Linked DNA regions of Blastochloris tepida. The protein of the gene in region 1 interacts with the protein of each later gene in a pairwise test. Links are inferred from orthologs where the notes say so. Each region holds a gene or a part of one and is shown in the gene's direction. Other genes may lie near its edges.

Region 1 (6,161 bases):
CGCGCGCCGGGGCTGAGACCGACTGGCTGGCGGCGATCGTCGCCCGCCGGGCGCTGGAGCCCAACCATCTGTGGGAGGATCTGGGCCTCAGGTCACGGGTCGAGCTGACGCGGCTGCTGGAGCGGCATTTCGCGCCGCTTTCGGCAAAGAATACGCGAAACATGCGCTGGAAACGGTTCTTTTACCGCACGCTGTGCGAAGACGATGGCTTCGTGCTGTGCGCCACGCCGACCTGCGCCGGCTGCGGCGATTTCGAAACCTGCTTCGGCGAGGAGACCGGCGAAAGCCGGCTGGCCCGCATCCGGCGCACGGTCGAGACGGCTATTTCATTGTAGCGTAACGATATTTTGTGGCTTTTCCTGTTGTCCCGGGCCGTGCGCGCGGCGCGGCCCGGGACCGTTCGGCAAGCGTTCGCCTCCCTTGCCAAACGGCCCCGGGTGGCGGCGGGCTCCCGCTCCCGCCCACCCGGGGCGACGTATCGGTTCCGCGTCATCCCGGCCAAAGGCCGAAGGCCCGCGAGCAACTGTCAGGCTGCTTTGGGGGCTTGCCAGGGTTTGTTGTCTCGAATCATGGCGTTGAGGATGGTCAGGAGCCTTCGAGCGATGGCGATGAGGGCGACCTTGGCGGGTTTTCCGCGGGCTTTGAGGTCGGCGTAGAGCTGTTTGGCCCACGGGTTCCAGTGGATGGCGGCGAAGGCGGCGAGATAGCAGGCGCGCTTGAGCGCGCGGCGTCCGGCCTCGATATGGGCCGGCCGCCGCGCTTTGCCGCTGTCGTTTCGGTAGGGTGCGCAGCCGCCGATGGCGCCGGCTTGGCGAGGGGTGAACTGGCCGAGTTCGGGAGCTTCTGCGAGCAGGACGCGGGCCGTCTTGTTGGCGATCCCCGGCACCGAGGTGATGATCTTGGCCTTGGCGTCCATCGCCGGATCGGCGGCGATCAACGCCTCGATGGTCTGTTCGGCCGCGGCGACGGTCTCGCGCAGGGCGGCGATTTCGGCATCGAGCCGGGCGGTGATGGCCGCCAGGGTGGGGTGGGCCTTGCGGTTCTCCAGGCGGCGGATGTCGGCCTCGGCGCGGGTGATTTCGCGCACCCAGGCGGTCAGGTCGCTCTGCGCTTGCGAGGGCTCTGGGAACGGCCGGCAGGGGTGATGCAGCATGAAGGCGCGGATGATGCGGGCGTCGAGCGGATCGCTCTTGGCGCGCTGGCCGCAGGCCTTGGCGAACTGGCGGCAGCGCCAGCTGTCGACCTGCAGCACGGTGAGGCCGGCCTCGCGCAGCACCGCGACCGCCAGGCGTTCATAGCCGCCGGTCGGCTCCAGGCCGGCGGTGGTGAGCCCGGCCTTCACCAGGCGCCTGGCCAAGCGCTGGAGAGCCGCGGGGGTGTTATCGACGCGCTCGACCTTGGTGTCGTCGAAGGCGATGTCGAGCCAGTCCTTGGAGACATCGATGCCCACAAGGTGGGTGGCAAACGGCGTCGGGTGTGGCAGCATGACAAGCATCCCAGGCTTGGAAGCGGGGTCAAAAGCCCCGTGCAACTGTTCGGGTTGGCTTGGGACGGACGGCCGCTTCTGCTCGCGACGGCCTCGAAGGCTCACCCGGGATACGGCGTGCCGCCCGCACCGGCTCGGGGTGGCCACCCCGAGCCGGCGCACCCATCAAAGCACAGTTCGCCGTTCCAACCCGGGATCGTTTTCCGAAATGGCCTTGTTTCGCAGACGGTTCCGGGTCCCGGCTTCGCCTCGCCCGGAACGACGCGGCAGCTGCCGGACAAACCCGACAATCCGGCCGCGTCGCGTTTGCGACGCGAGGACCCGTGTCGGGTTTCGCCCGATCGATTAAGCCCAACGAAATCAGCCTGTTGTCGTTCTCGCCAGCGCCGGCATGGAGTTTGCTTTGCTGTTTGCGAAGCAATTGGTCGAGGAGCCAGCGATGATCGTGCTCACCCCGGAAGCGGCGGACGCTGTGAAGGCGGCGATGGTCAAGACCGGCAAGGAAGGCGCCGGGCTGCGCATCATGGTCGAGGCGGGCGGGTGCGCCGGCTACAAATACCTGATCGGTCTCGACCATGAGCCGCGCGAAGACGATGCGGTGATCGAGAGCGGCGGCGTCAAGGTGTTCATCGATCCGGAATCTCAGCCGCTGATCAGCGGTCTCAAGGTCGGCTTCGTCGAAAGCTTCGAGGGCTCCGGTTTCACCTTCGAAAATCCAAATGCCGGCGCGAAATGCTCGTGCGGCAAGTCGTTCGGCTGAGGGAGGATTTCATGCTCGCCACTGCCGAAGCCCGCCGCACCACGCTCGACATCGGCCACCGCCCGGCGGCGCCGTCCGCGCCGCGTCCGGCCCTGCCGCGCTTCACCCTCAGCGAGGCGCAGATCGCGCTTGTCGCCGAGGCGATCGAGGCGATGCGCCCGCGATTCCAGTGCGATGGCGGCGACATCGAGCTCGACCGCGTCGAGGAGAACACCGTGTTCGTGCGCATGACCGGCACCTGCGTCGCCTGCCAGCTGGCGGCGGTGTCGGTGAGCGGCGTGCAGATGAAGCTGATCGAGGCGATCGGCGTGCCGGTGCGCGTCATTCCGGTCGGGATGGGCCGCAGCTGACGGGAAGGGCAGGGGCCATGAGCGAGGCAGCGCTGGGCACGGTCGCCGACCGGCCGCCGGTCTATCTCGACGCCAACGCCACGACACCGGTCGATCCCGCGGTGCTGGAGGCGATGCTGCCCTATTTCTCGGCAATCTTCGGCAATCCGTCGTCGCAGCATGCGGCGGGTCGCCAGGCCAAGGCGGCGCTCGCCGAGGCGCGTGCCCGGGTCGCCGCGCTGATCGGCGCGACCGAAGGCGAGATCGTGTTCACCTCGGGCGGCACCGAGAGCGTGAATGCCGCCATTCGCACCGCGCTCGAGGCCGACCCGAAGCGCAAGGTGCTGGTGACCACCGCCGTGGAACACGCCGCCGTGCGCGCGCTCGCCGACCGGCTGGAGGCGCAAGGGATTGTCGTGCGCCGCGTGCCGGTGGAGGGCACCGGCGCGCTCGACCTCGACGCCTTCGAGGCGGCGCTGGACGAGGACGTCGCCGTGGTCTCGGCGATGTGGGCCAACAACGAGACCGGTACGATCTTCCCGGTCGCCGAGCTGGCCGAGAAGGCCAAGGCGGTCGGCGCGCTGTTCCACACCGATGCGGTGCAGGCGGCGGGCAAGCTGCGCATCGACGTGGCGGCGACCGCCATCGACCTCTTGTCGTTTTCCGGACACAAGCTGCACGGTCCCAAAGGCAGCGGCGTGCTCTATGTCCGCCGCGGCTTGAAGGTTCATCCGCTGATCGCCGGTGGCCGGCAGGAGCGGGGACGGCGGGCCGGCACCGAGAACGTGCCGGCGATCGTCGGGCTCGGTGTTGCCGCCGAGATCGCCGCGCAGTGCGATCTGTCGCGGGTTCAGGGCCTGCGCGACCGGCTGGAGGCCGAGCTGATGGCCCGCATTCCCGCCGCCATGGTGCTCGGCGACCGCGCGGCGCGCCTGCCCAACACCTCCTGCATCGCCTTCGCCGGCGCCGATGCCGAGGCGGTGCTGCACCGGCTCGACCGCGCCGGCATCGCTGCCGCCTCGGGCGCGGCCTGCTCGGCGGGCTCGGTGGAGCCGTCGCATGTGCTGCGCGCCATGGCGGTGCCCGATACCTTCGCGCGCGGCGCCATCCGCCTGTCGCTGCTGCGCAATGCCGCCGATGCCGACATCAGCCGGGTCGTCGCGGTGCTGCCCGAGATCGTCGCCGGCTTGCGGCCGCCGTGCCGCCGGTCACAGTCTGCCCCGGAGAGACTCCATGCCTGACGCGCTGACCCATCGCCGAGTGGTTCTGGCCGATACCACGCTGCGCGACGGCGAGCAGGCGCCGGGCGTGGCCTTCACCGCGGCCGAAAAGCTGGCCATCGCCCGCGCCCTGGCCCGCGCCGGGGTGCGCGAGATCGAGGTCGGCGCCCCGGTGATGGGGCCGGACGAGATTGCCGCCATCCGCGCGGTGGTGGCCGAGAACCTGCCGCTGATGCCGATCGCCTGGTGCCGGATGACCGAGGGCGACGTGGACACCGCGCTCGCCACCGGCGTGCCGATGGTCAACGTGTCCATTCCGGCCTCCGACATCCAGCTTGCTGCCAAGCTGAAGGCGGGCCGCGCCCATGCGCTCGCCACCATTGCCCGCGTTGTGCCCTATGCCCGCCGGCGCGGCCTCGAGGTCGCGGTCGGCTGCGAGGATGCCTCGCGCGCCGATCCGGCCTTCCTGGTCGAACTCGCGGCCGCGGCCAAGGCGGCCGGCGCGCGGCGCCTGCGCATTGCCGACACGCTGGGCGTGCTGGAGCCGTTCGCGACCTTCGAGCTGTTCTCGCGGCTTTCTGCTGCGACCGATCTCGAACTCGAGATCCACGCCCATGACGATCTCGGCCTTGCCACCGCCAATTCGCTCGCGGCGGTGCGCGGCGGCGCCACCCATGCCTCGGTCACCGTGCTCGGGCTCGGCGAACGTGCCGGCAATGCGGCGCTGGAAGAGGTGGCGATGGGCCTGTCGCAGCACTATGCCTGCGAAACCGGCATCGCCTTCGACAAGCTCGGCACGCTGGCGATGGTGGTCGCCAAGGCCGCCGGCCGCATCATACCGAAGGGCAAGGCGATCGTCGGCGAGCACATCTTCACCCATGAATCCGGCATCCATGTCGATGGGCTGATGAAGGACCGCCGGACCTATCAGGCGCTCGATCCGGCGCTGCTCGGCCGCGACCATGTCATCGTCGTCGGCAAGCACTCCGGCACCGCCGGCATCAGCGCCGCGCTGGGCGAACTCGGGCTCGATGCCAGCCCGAGCCAGACCCGCGCCATTCTGGCGCAGGTGCGCCGCCGCGCTGCCGCCACGAAGCACACCGTCAATGCCGACGAACTGTCGGGCATCTGGCGCGAGATCTGCGGCAGCGATGTCGCGGCCTGCGCGTAGAATTGGAGACCATGATGAGCTGCACCCACACGCCCGATTTTCCGCCCGACGTGATGACGAAGCTCAGGACGGCGGCGTCGGCCGAGGAGTTCTTCACCCTGCTCGGCGTCGAGTACGACCCCAAGGTGCTCAATGTCGCCCGCCTGCACATCCTGAAGCGCATGGGCGAATACCTCTCGGGCGAGGATGTCGAAGGCCTGCCCGATCGCGTTGCCGCCGCGCGGTGCCGTTCGATGCTGCAGCGTGCCTATGAGGAGTTCGTTACCTCCTCGCCGCTCGAGGCGCGGGTGTTCAAGGTGCTCAAGACGGCGGTGGAGCCGCCGAAGCCGCCGGCCTTCGTGCCGTTCGATTCGCTGCTGAAATAATCGCCGGCGAAATTCCTCATCAATCGCTGTCGTGTCGCCGCAACCGGAAAACGCCGGCTGCGGCGACAACGCGTTTGATACGGTTTCCGGCTGATCAAGCCGGAGAACCGTATTCCGATCGCCGGAAACCCCGCTATCGAACAAGGGGTTTTCGGCGAGAACGTTTCCGGTATCCCGAAGGGATCAACCGGAAACCGTATGACGCCCCGACAGAGCGAAATCCGGCATGCACGCAATCCGTTCGTTTGCTTCATTCTCCTTCATTTCCGCGCTCTGTCGCGTTGTGTCGGCTTCCCGACAAGGTGTCGCGCTCGGCGTGTCGGGCGCGGCGCGCTCAAGCTGCGACAGGCCCTCTAGATGCTTCCCAGCACGGGCGAATCCGATAGACACGGCCCGGTTGGTACGCGAATTGCTAGTTTGAAACCGAGCACTCATGAGGAGAGCGACACGATGCACATCGTTGTCTGCATCAAGCAGGTTCCGGATTCGGCGCAGATCCGCGTCCACCCGGTCACCAACACCATCATGCGGCAGGGCGTGCCGACCATCATCAATCCCTACGATCTGTTTGCGATCGAGGAGGCCCTGCGGCTGCGCGACAAGTTCGGCGGCGAAGTCACGGTGCTGACGATGGGCCCGCCGATGGCCTCGGACTCGCTGCGCAAGGCGCTGACCTTCGGTGCCGACCGCGCGGTGCTGCTGACCGATCGATTCTTTGCCGGCTCGGATACGCTCGCCACGTCGTTCGCGCTGTCGTCGGCGATCACCCGGATCGGCGAGGTGTTCGGCCCGGCCGACATCGTGTTCACCGGCAAGCAGACCATCGACGG
Region 2 (6,299 bases), 2.1 Mb from region 1 along the record:
GGCCGGAGGGCTACACCACCTCGATCTGCCACGTCGACCACGCCACCGAGGCGGCCGCCAAGTTCGAGGAGTTCTGCAAGAACCCCGGCCCGATCGTCACCGGCGCGGTGCAGGGCGCCTCCTGTTTTGGCCCGGCCTACGAGTACACCTTCATCCTCGACACCGAGCTGCGCCGGCGCCGCATCCGCGACAAGGTGCCGATGACCTTCGTGACCGCCGAACCCTATATCGGCCACCTCGGGCTCGACGGCGTCGGCGACACCAAGGGCCTGCTCGAAGGCGAGATGCGCCAGCACCACATCAAGTTCATCACCAGCGCCCGGGTGAAGGCGGTCGAGCCCGGCAAGATGACCATCGAGGAGATCGCCGACGACGGCTCGATCAAGAAGACCACCGAGTTGCCGTTCGCCTTCTCGATGATGCTGCCGTCGTTCCGCGGCATCGGAGCGCTGCGCGGCATCGAGGGTCTGGTCAATCCGCGCGGCTTCGTGCTGATCGACCAGCACCAGCAGAACCCGACCTACAGGAACGTGTTCGCGGTCGGCGTCTGCGTCGCCATTCCGCCGATCGGGCCGACGCCGGTTCCCTGCGGCATCCCCAAGACCGGCTTCATGATCGAGTCGATGGTGACGGCGACCGCCAACAACATCGCCCAGATCCTGCGCGGCGAACAGCCCACCCACCAGGGCACCTGGAACGCCGTCTGCCTCGCCGACTTCGGCGATTCCGGCGTCGCCTTCGTCGCCCAGCCGCAGATTCCGCCGCGCAATGTCAACTGGTCGTCGTCCGGCGTCTGGGTGCACAATGCCAAGATCGCCTTCGAGAAATACTTCATCCGCAAGATGCGCCGCGGCGAGAGCGAGCCGTTCTACGAGAAGGCGATGCTCGACATCCTCGGCATCGGCAAGCTGAAGAAGGTCACCACCGACTGATCCGGTTCCCGGTCGGGGCGCCCGGCCGCATCGGCCGACGCCCACCGGGTTCGACAACACAGTCCTGACGCCGGCCACCGCTCCCGCTTCGGGGCGCGATGGCGCGCGTCCAGAAATTGCCGGTCGGCGCCGCCGCGCGGGCCGGGCGCTCGCGTTCCCTGCCCCGCCGCCCTGCCACCCCGCTAGGAAGGATTCCCGTATGTCGCTCGACAAGCCTGCCGGAGGCGAGGGGGCGGCGACCGGCCCTCTCGGGTCGGCGATCGCCCTCGCGCCGGGTCTCGTTCTCTGCGCCATTCTCGCCTTCGTCTCGGTCCAGATCGAGCCGTGGGGCACCAAGGCGATGCTGGCGCTGGTCGGCACGCCCGTCACCATCACCGCACCGGTGATCGCGCTCCTCATCGGCATGGCGTTCCACCCGCTGGTCGCGCGGCCGGCCTTCACGCCGGGCATGACGTTTGCCATCAAGAAGCTGCTGCGCTGGGCGATCGCGCTGTTCGGCCTGAAGATCGCGCTGTCTGACATCATCGGCCTGGGCCTGGGAACGGCGGTCATGGTCATCGTGTCGATGGCGGCCACTTTGGCGTCCGGCGTGGCGCTGGCCCGCCTGCTCGGCCGCAGCGATTCCTACGGCGCGATCGCCGGCGGCGCCACGGCGGTGTGCGGCGCCTCGGCGGCGCTGGCCACGGCCTCGGTGCTGCCGCACTACAAGGGCCGCGAGTCCGACATGGCGTTCGTCGCGGTCACGGTGAACATCCTGGCGACGCTGGCCATGGTGTTCTACCCGCCGATCTGCGCCGGGCTGGGGTTCGACGAGCGCACCATCGGCATCTTCCTCGGCGCCACCATCCACGACGTCGCCCAGGTGGTCGGTGCCGGCTATGCGGTGTCGGACACCGCCGGCAATGTCGCCACCGTGGTCAAGCTGTTCCGCGTCTTCATGCTGCTGCCGGTGGTGCTTCTGGTCGGCTGGTGGTTCGCGGCCGAGGGCGGCGACGTGCACAAGGCGAAGGTGCCGGTGCCGGTGTTCGCCATCATGTTCCTGGTGTTCGTCGCCATCAACAGCGTCGGCATCCTGCCGGTGGAGATCAAGTCGGCGCTGGTCGAGGCGTCGCGCTGGGGCCTGCTGATCGCCATCGCCGCGCTCGGCTTCAACACCTCGCTCGCCACCATTTTGCGCATCGGCCCGCAGCATCTGCTCGTGGTGCTGGGCGCGACCCTGGTGATCTTCGTCCTGCCCTTGGTGTGGCTGCTGATCCTCGGATAGAGCGGCCGCGAATTTCTCCGCGCGAGAGGTTGGGCTTGTTGACAAACCTGGCTTTGCGCATTCGTATATTGAAATGTATGAAACTTAAACAATGCGGTGCGTCATGCCGCGAGAGGGGGGAGACATGGCTGAGGCGGCGAACGGCGACGGCAATGCGAAGACGATGACGATCATCGTCACCAAGGGCACGCTCGATTGGGCATATCCGCCCTTCATCCTGGCCACCACGGCGGCGGCGATGGGCGTCGAGGTGACCATGTTCTTCACCTTCTACGGCCTGTCGCTGCTGCAGAAGAAGCTCGATCTCCAGGTGTCGCCGCTCGGCAATCCGGCGATGAAGATGCCGATGATGGGCATGCACATGGGCATGCCCAACATCGTCGCCATGCTGCCGGGCGTCGAGGCCGGGGCCACGGCGATGATGAAGAACATGATCAAGAACAAGGGTGTGGCCTCGGTGGAGGAGCTGCGCGAGGCGGCGATCGAGGCCGACGTCAAGATCATCGCCTGCCAGATGACGATGGATCTGTTCGAGCTCAAGACCGAGGACATGATCCCCGGCGTCGCGCTCGGGGGGGCCGCCACCTACATGGAGAAGGCGCTGGCCTCCGACATCAATCTCTACATCTGACCGGCCGCGGCCGGCACTGGCACCGGCCATATGACCGGCCCTGCATAACAAGCCGACCGCATAAGAAGCCGACCGACATTGGAGGAAAACTCATGGCCGACAAGGTGCTCGACGCCAAGGGGCTCAACTGCCCGCTGCCGATTCTGCGTGCCAAGAAGACGCTGAAGGAGGTGCCGTCGGGCGGTACGCTCGAGGTGCTGGCGACCGATCCGGGCTCGGTTGCCGACTTCGCCGCCTTCTGCCGCTCGACCGGCAACGAGCTGCTCGAATCGTCGTCCGCCGACGGCGTCTACCGCTTCCTCATCAAGCACACCGGGTGAGCGCCAAGCCGGCTGCCGCGTCCGGGCAGGCGCGGCGGCCGGCATCCGGGCAGACGGCCGAACGCTTGAGCGCTCCAAATAAATAGCCGGCAAACCGAAACGTGGCGTGCCGCCGCGATCCTGCGTGGAGCAGGAGCCGCACGAACTGTCCCGCCAAGCCCGCGCCTGCCGGAAAGCCTGTATTATGTCACAGGAATCTGCCGCACGCGGGCGCCGCCCTTCACAAACATTCGCAGACACAAAGACGCGGATGGCCGGGACAAGCCCGGCGATGACGGCAGCGGGGGAAACCCGCCTGACCCGCCCCGCACCCTGGACCCGCACCCGCGCAGCGTTGGACACGACCCCACCGAGCGCGGGGCCGGCTGCGTTGCGCTTGACGCGGTGCAATATATTTAATAATTTTGATATTCATTCCTATGAAGCCCTCGAAGCGAGGGCCCGGCGTGCCCGAACTTGGCGCGCCGCCGCCAAACGATGATGACCGCCAGCATTTCCCGCCACCTTCTTTGACAGCGAAATGAGGGTGATCTAGCTTTGCTGGCGGACTGAGGACACAAATGCCGTCTGTCAAGTTGAAACAAATCAAGGCGCCGCTTGATTCCGAGATGATGCTCGCCAACGCCCAGGAGGCGAGCGACTTCCTCAAGGCGTTGGCCCACCAGTCCCGGCTGGTCATCCTGTGCATGCTGGCCGAGGGCGAGAAATCCGTCGGCGAGCTTGAGGAGCTGCTGTCGCAGCGCCAAGCCACCGTGTCCCAGCAGCTCGCCCGGCTGCGGCTGGACGGGCTGGTCACCACCCGGCGCGACGGCCAGACCATCTATTACAGCCTCGCCTCGGACGATGTCCGCGTCATCCTCGGCGCGCTCTACGAGGTGTTCTGCCAGCCCAAGCGCCGCCGCCGCTGACCACGTGCCGCCGCCGCTCAGTGCGTGGGCCGGGGTCCGGGCCTCGAGGCGCGGGCCTTGAAGGCCGGCGGCGCGGTGTCGACGGAGCATCTGACGCGCCCTCACCCCTAAGGAGGGCTTGCGATCGCGACCGGCGCGGCTAGGGTCCACCACCCCATAGGACCGACCGGAACCTTTCGCCATGGCCACGTCTCTCCGTCCGCGCCGCAGCGTGCTCTATATGCCGGGCTCCAACGCCCGCGCCCTGGAAAAGGCCCGCACCTTGCCGGCCGACTGCCTGATCCTCGATTTGGAAGATGCGGTGGCGCCCGACGCCAAGGAGGTCGCCCGCACCCAGGTTGCGGCCGCGGTCAAGGCCGGCGGCTTCGGCTTGCGCGAGGTGTTCATCCGCATCAACGGCCTCGACACGCCGTGGGGCGCGGCCGACCTCGAGGCCGCTGCTGCGGCCGCCCCCGACGTCATCCTGATCCCCAAGGTGTCCGACCCCGAGGACCTCGTCCGCATCGGCCGGGTGCTGGCCGAGGCCGGCACGCCGGAGGCGACGCGGGTGTGGGCGATGATGGAGACGCCGCGGGCCATGCTGGCGGCGCTGGAGATCGCCGACGCGGCGCGCGATCCCCTCACCCGGCTTGCCGGCTTCGTGATGGGCACCAACGATCTGGCCAAGGACACCCGCGCCCGCTGGGTGCCGGGCCGCGCCCCGATGCTGCCCTGGCTGATGACCTGCGTCGCCGCCGCCCGCGCCAACGGCCTCGACATCGCCGACGGCGTCTACAATGCGCTCGCCGACGAGGAAGGGTTCAAGCGCGAATGCGCTGAGGCCCGCGACCTCGGCTTCGACGGCAAGACGCTGATCCACCCCAATCAGGTCGCCCCCTGCAACGCCGCCTTCTCGCCGACGCCGGAGGAGGTCGCGTGGTCGCGCACGGTGATCGCCGCGTTCGATGCGCCCGAAGCTTCAGGAAAGGGTGCGCTGCAGGTCGAGGGCAGGATGGTCGAGCGCCTGCACGCCGAGATGGCGCGCCGGGTGGTGGCCATCGCCTCGTCCATCGCCGCCCGCGAGGGAGCCTGAGCCATGCACCCCAAGACCTCCGCCGGCAATTTCTTCGAGGACTTCCGCCTCGGCCAGATGATCCGCCACGCCGTGCCGCGCACGGTGACGGTGGGCGACGTCAGCCTCTATACCGCGCTCTACGGCATGCGCTTTGCGGTGCAGTCGTCGGACGCCTTCGCCGCCACGGTCGGCTATCCCAGGAGCCCGGTCGACGACCTGCTGGTGTTCCACATCGTGTTCGGCAAGACGGTGCCGGACGTGTCGCTGAACGCCATCGCCAATCTCGGCTATGCCGGCGGGCGGTTCCTGAAGCCGGTCTATCCCGGCGACACGCTGCATGCGGTGTCCGAGGTGATCGGGCTGAAGGAGAACTCCAACCGCAAGACCGGCGTGGTCTATGTCCGCTCCACCGGCTTCAACCAGCACGGCGAGGAAGTGCTCGACTATGTGCGCTGGGTGATGGTGCGCAAGCGCGACGAGAGCGCCCCAGTTGTCGAGCAGCACGTGCCGACGCTGCCCAAGGCGCTGGCGCCCGCCGCGCTCGGCACCGCCTGCCCGCGCATCGACACCGCCGAGTGGAACGAGGCGCTGGCCGGCAGCCCCTACCGCTATGACGACTATGAGGTCGGTGAGCGGATCGACCATGTCGACGGCATGACGGTGGAGGAGGCCGAGCATCAGATCGCCACCCGCCTCTATCAGAACACCGCCAAGGTGCACTTCAACCAGCATTCCGAGGGCAAGGGCCGGTTCGGCCGGCGGCTGATCTATGGCGGCCACGTCATCTCGCTCGCCCGCGCGCTGTCGTTCAACGGCCTCGCGAATGCCTTCCACGTCGCCGCCATCAATGGCGGGCGGCACGTGGCGCCGCTGTTCGCCGGCGAGACGGTTTTCGCGTGGAGCGAGGTGCTGGACAAGCAGCCGCTGCCGGCGCGCAGCGATGTCGGCGCGCTGCGCATCCGCACCATCGCCACCAAGGACAAGCCGACAACGCTGTTCCCCGACAAGACCGGCGAGGACTACGACCCGGCGGTGATCCTTGACTTCGACTACTGGGTGCTGCTGCCGCGGTAGAGGGGCGCCTCTCTTCCTTACCTCTCCCCTTGCGGGCTACGGCATTCACGGATCTGATTCTGTGCTGAGCCATCAATGGCTTAATGAACAGGCTGCGGTTGTCTCATCGAGAACGC

What was found.
Region 2: the proteins of BLTE_RS05960 (region 1) and BLTE_RS15335 interact in binary tests that used the Escherichia coli proteins (3 or more experiments, as listed by UniProt). The link is inferred for Blastochloris tepida from one-to-one orthologs.

The regions. Positions count from the first base shown.
Region 1 is NZ_AP018907.1:1,282,676-1,288,836, forward strand. The notes cover bases 1,902-4,714. They hold BLTE_RS05960 (aminotransferase class V-fold PLP-dependent enzyme), read left to right. Parts: upstream 1,902-2,613; coding sequence 2,614-3,816; downstream 3,817-4,714. Other genes in these bases: BLTE_RS05950 (HesB/IscA family protein), read left to right, coding at 1,926-2,246; BLTE_RS05955 (NifU family protein), read left to right, coding at 2,258-2,596; nifV (homocitrate synthase), read left to right, coding at 3,809-4,714. Also shown: BLTE_RS05940 (nitrogen fixation protein NifQ), read left to right, coding at 1-335; BLTE_RS05945 (IS110 family RNA-guided transposase), read right to left, coding at 527-1,495; more of nifV, read left to right, coding at 4,715-4,966; nitrogenase stabilizing/protective protein NifW, read left to right, coding at 4,981-5,331; BLTE_RS05975 (electron transfer flavoprotein subunit beta/FixA family protein), read left to right, coding at 5,782-6,161. UniProt on the Escherichia coli protein: Master enzyme that delivers sulfur to a number of partners involved in Fe-S cluster assembly, tRNA modification or cofactor biosynthesis. Catalyzes the removal of elemental sulfur from cysteine to produce alanine.
Region 2 is NZ_AP018907.1:3,378,610-3,384,908, forward strand. The notes cover bases 1,583-4,533. They hold BLTE_RS15335 (sulfurtransferase TusA family protein), read left to right. Parts: upstream 1,583-2,919; coding sequence 2,920-3,147; downstream 3,148-4,533. Other genes in these bases: BLTE_RS15325 (YeiH family protein), read left to right, coding at 1,583-2,196; dsrE2 (sulfur carrier protein DsrE2), read left to right, coding at 2,321-2,827; BLTE_RS15340 (ArsR/SmtB family transcription factor), read left to right, coding at 3,708-4,055; BLTE_RS15345 (HpcH/HpaI aldolase/citrate lyase family protein), read left to right, coding at 4,237-4,533. Outside these bases: BLTE_RS15320 (NAD(P)/FAD-dependent oxidoreductase), read left to right, coding at 1-932; more of BLTE_RS15325, read left to right, coding at 1,132-1,582; more of BLTE_RS15345, read left to right, coding at 4,534-5,127; BLTE_RS15350 (MaoC family dehydratase), read left to right, coding at 5,131-6,183. UniProt on the Escherichia coli protein: Sulfur carrier protein involved in sulfur trafficking in the cell. Part of a sulfur-relay system required for 2-thiolation during synthesis of 2-thiouridine of the modified wobble base 5-methylaminomethyl-2-thiouridine (mnm(5)s(2)U) in tRNA.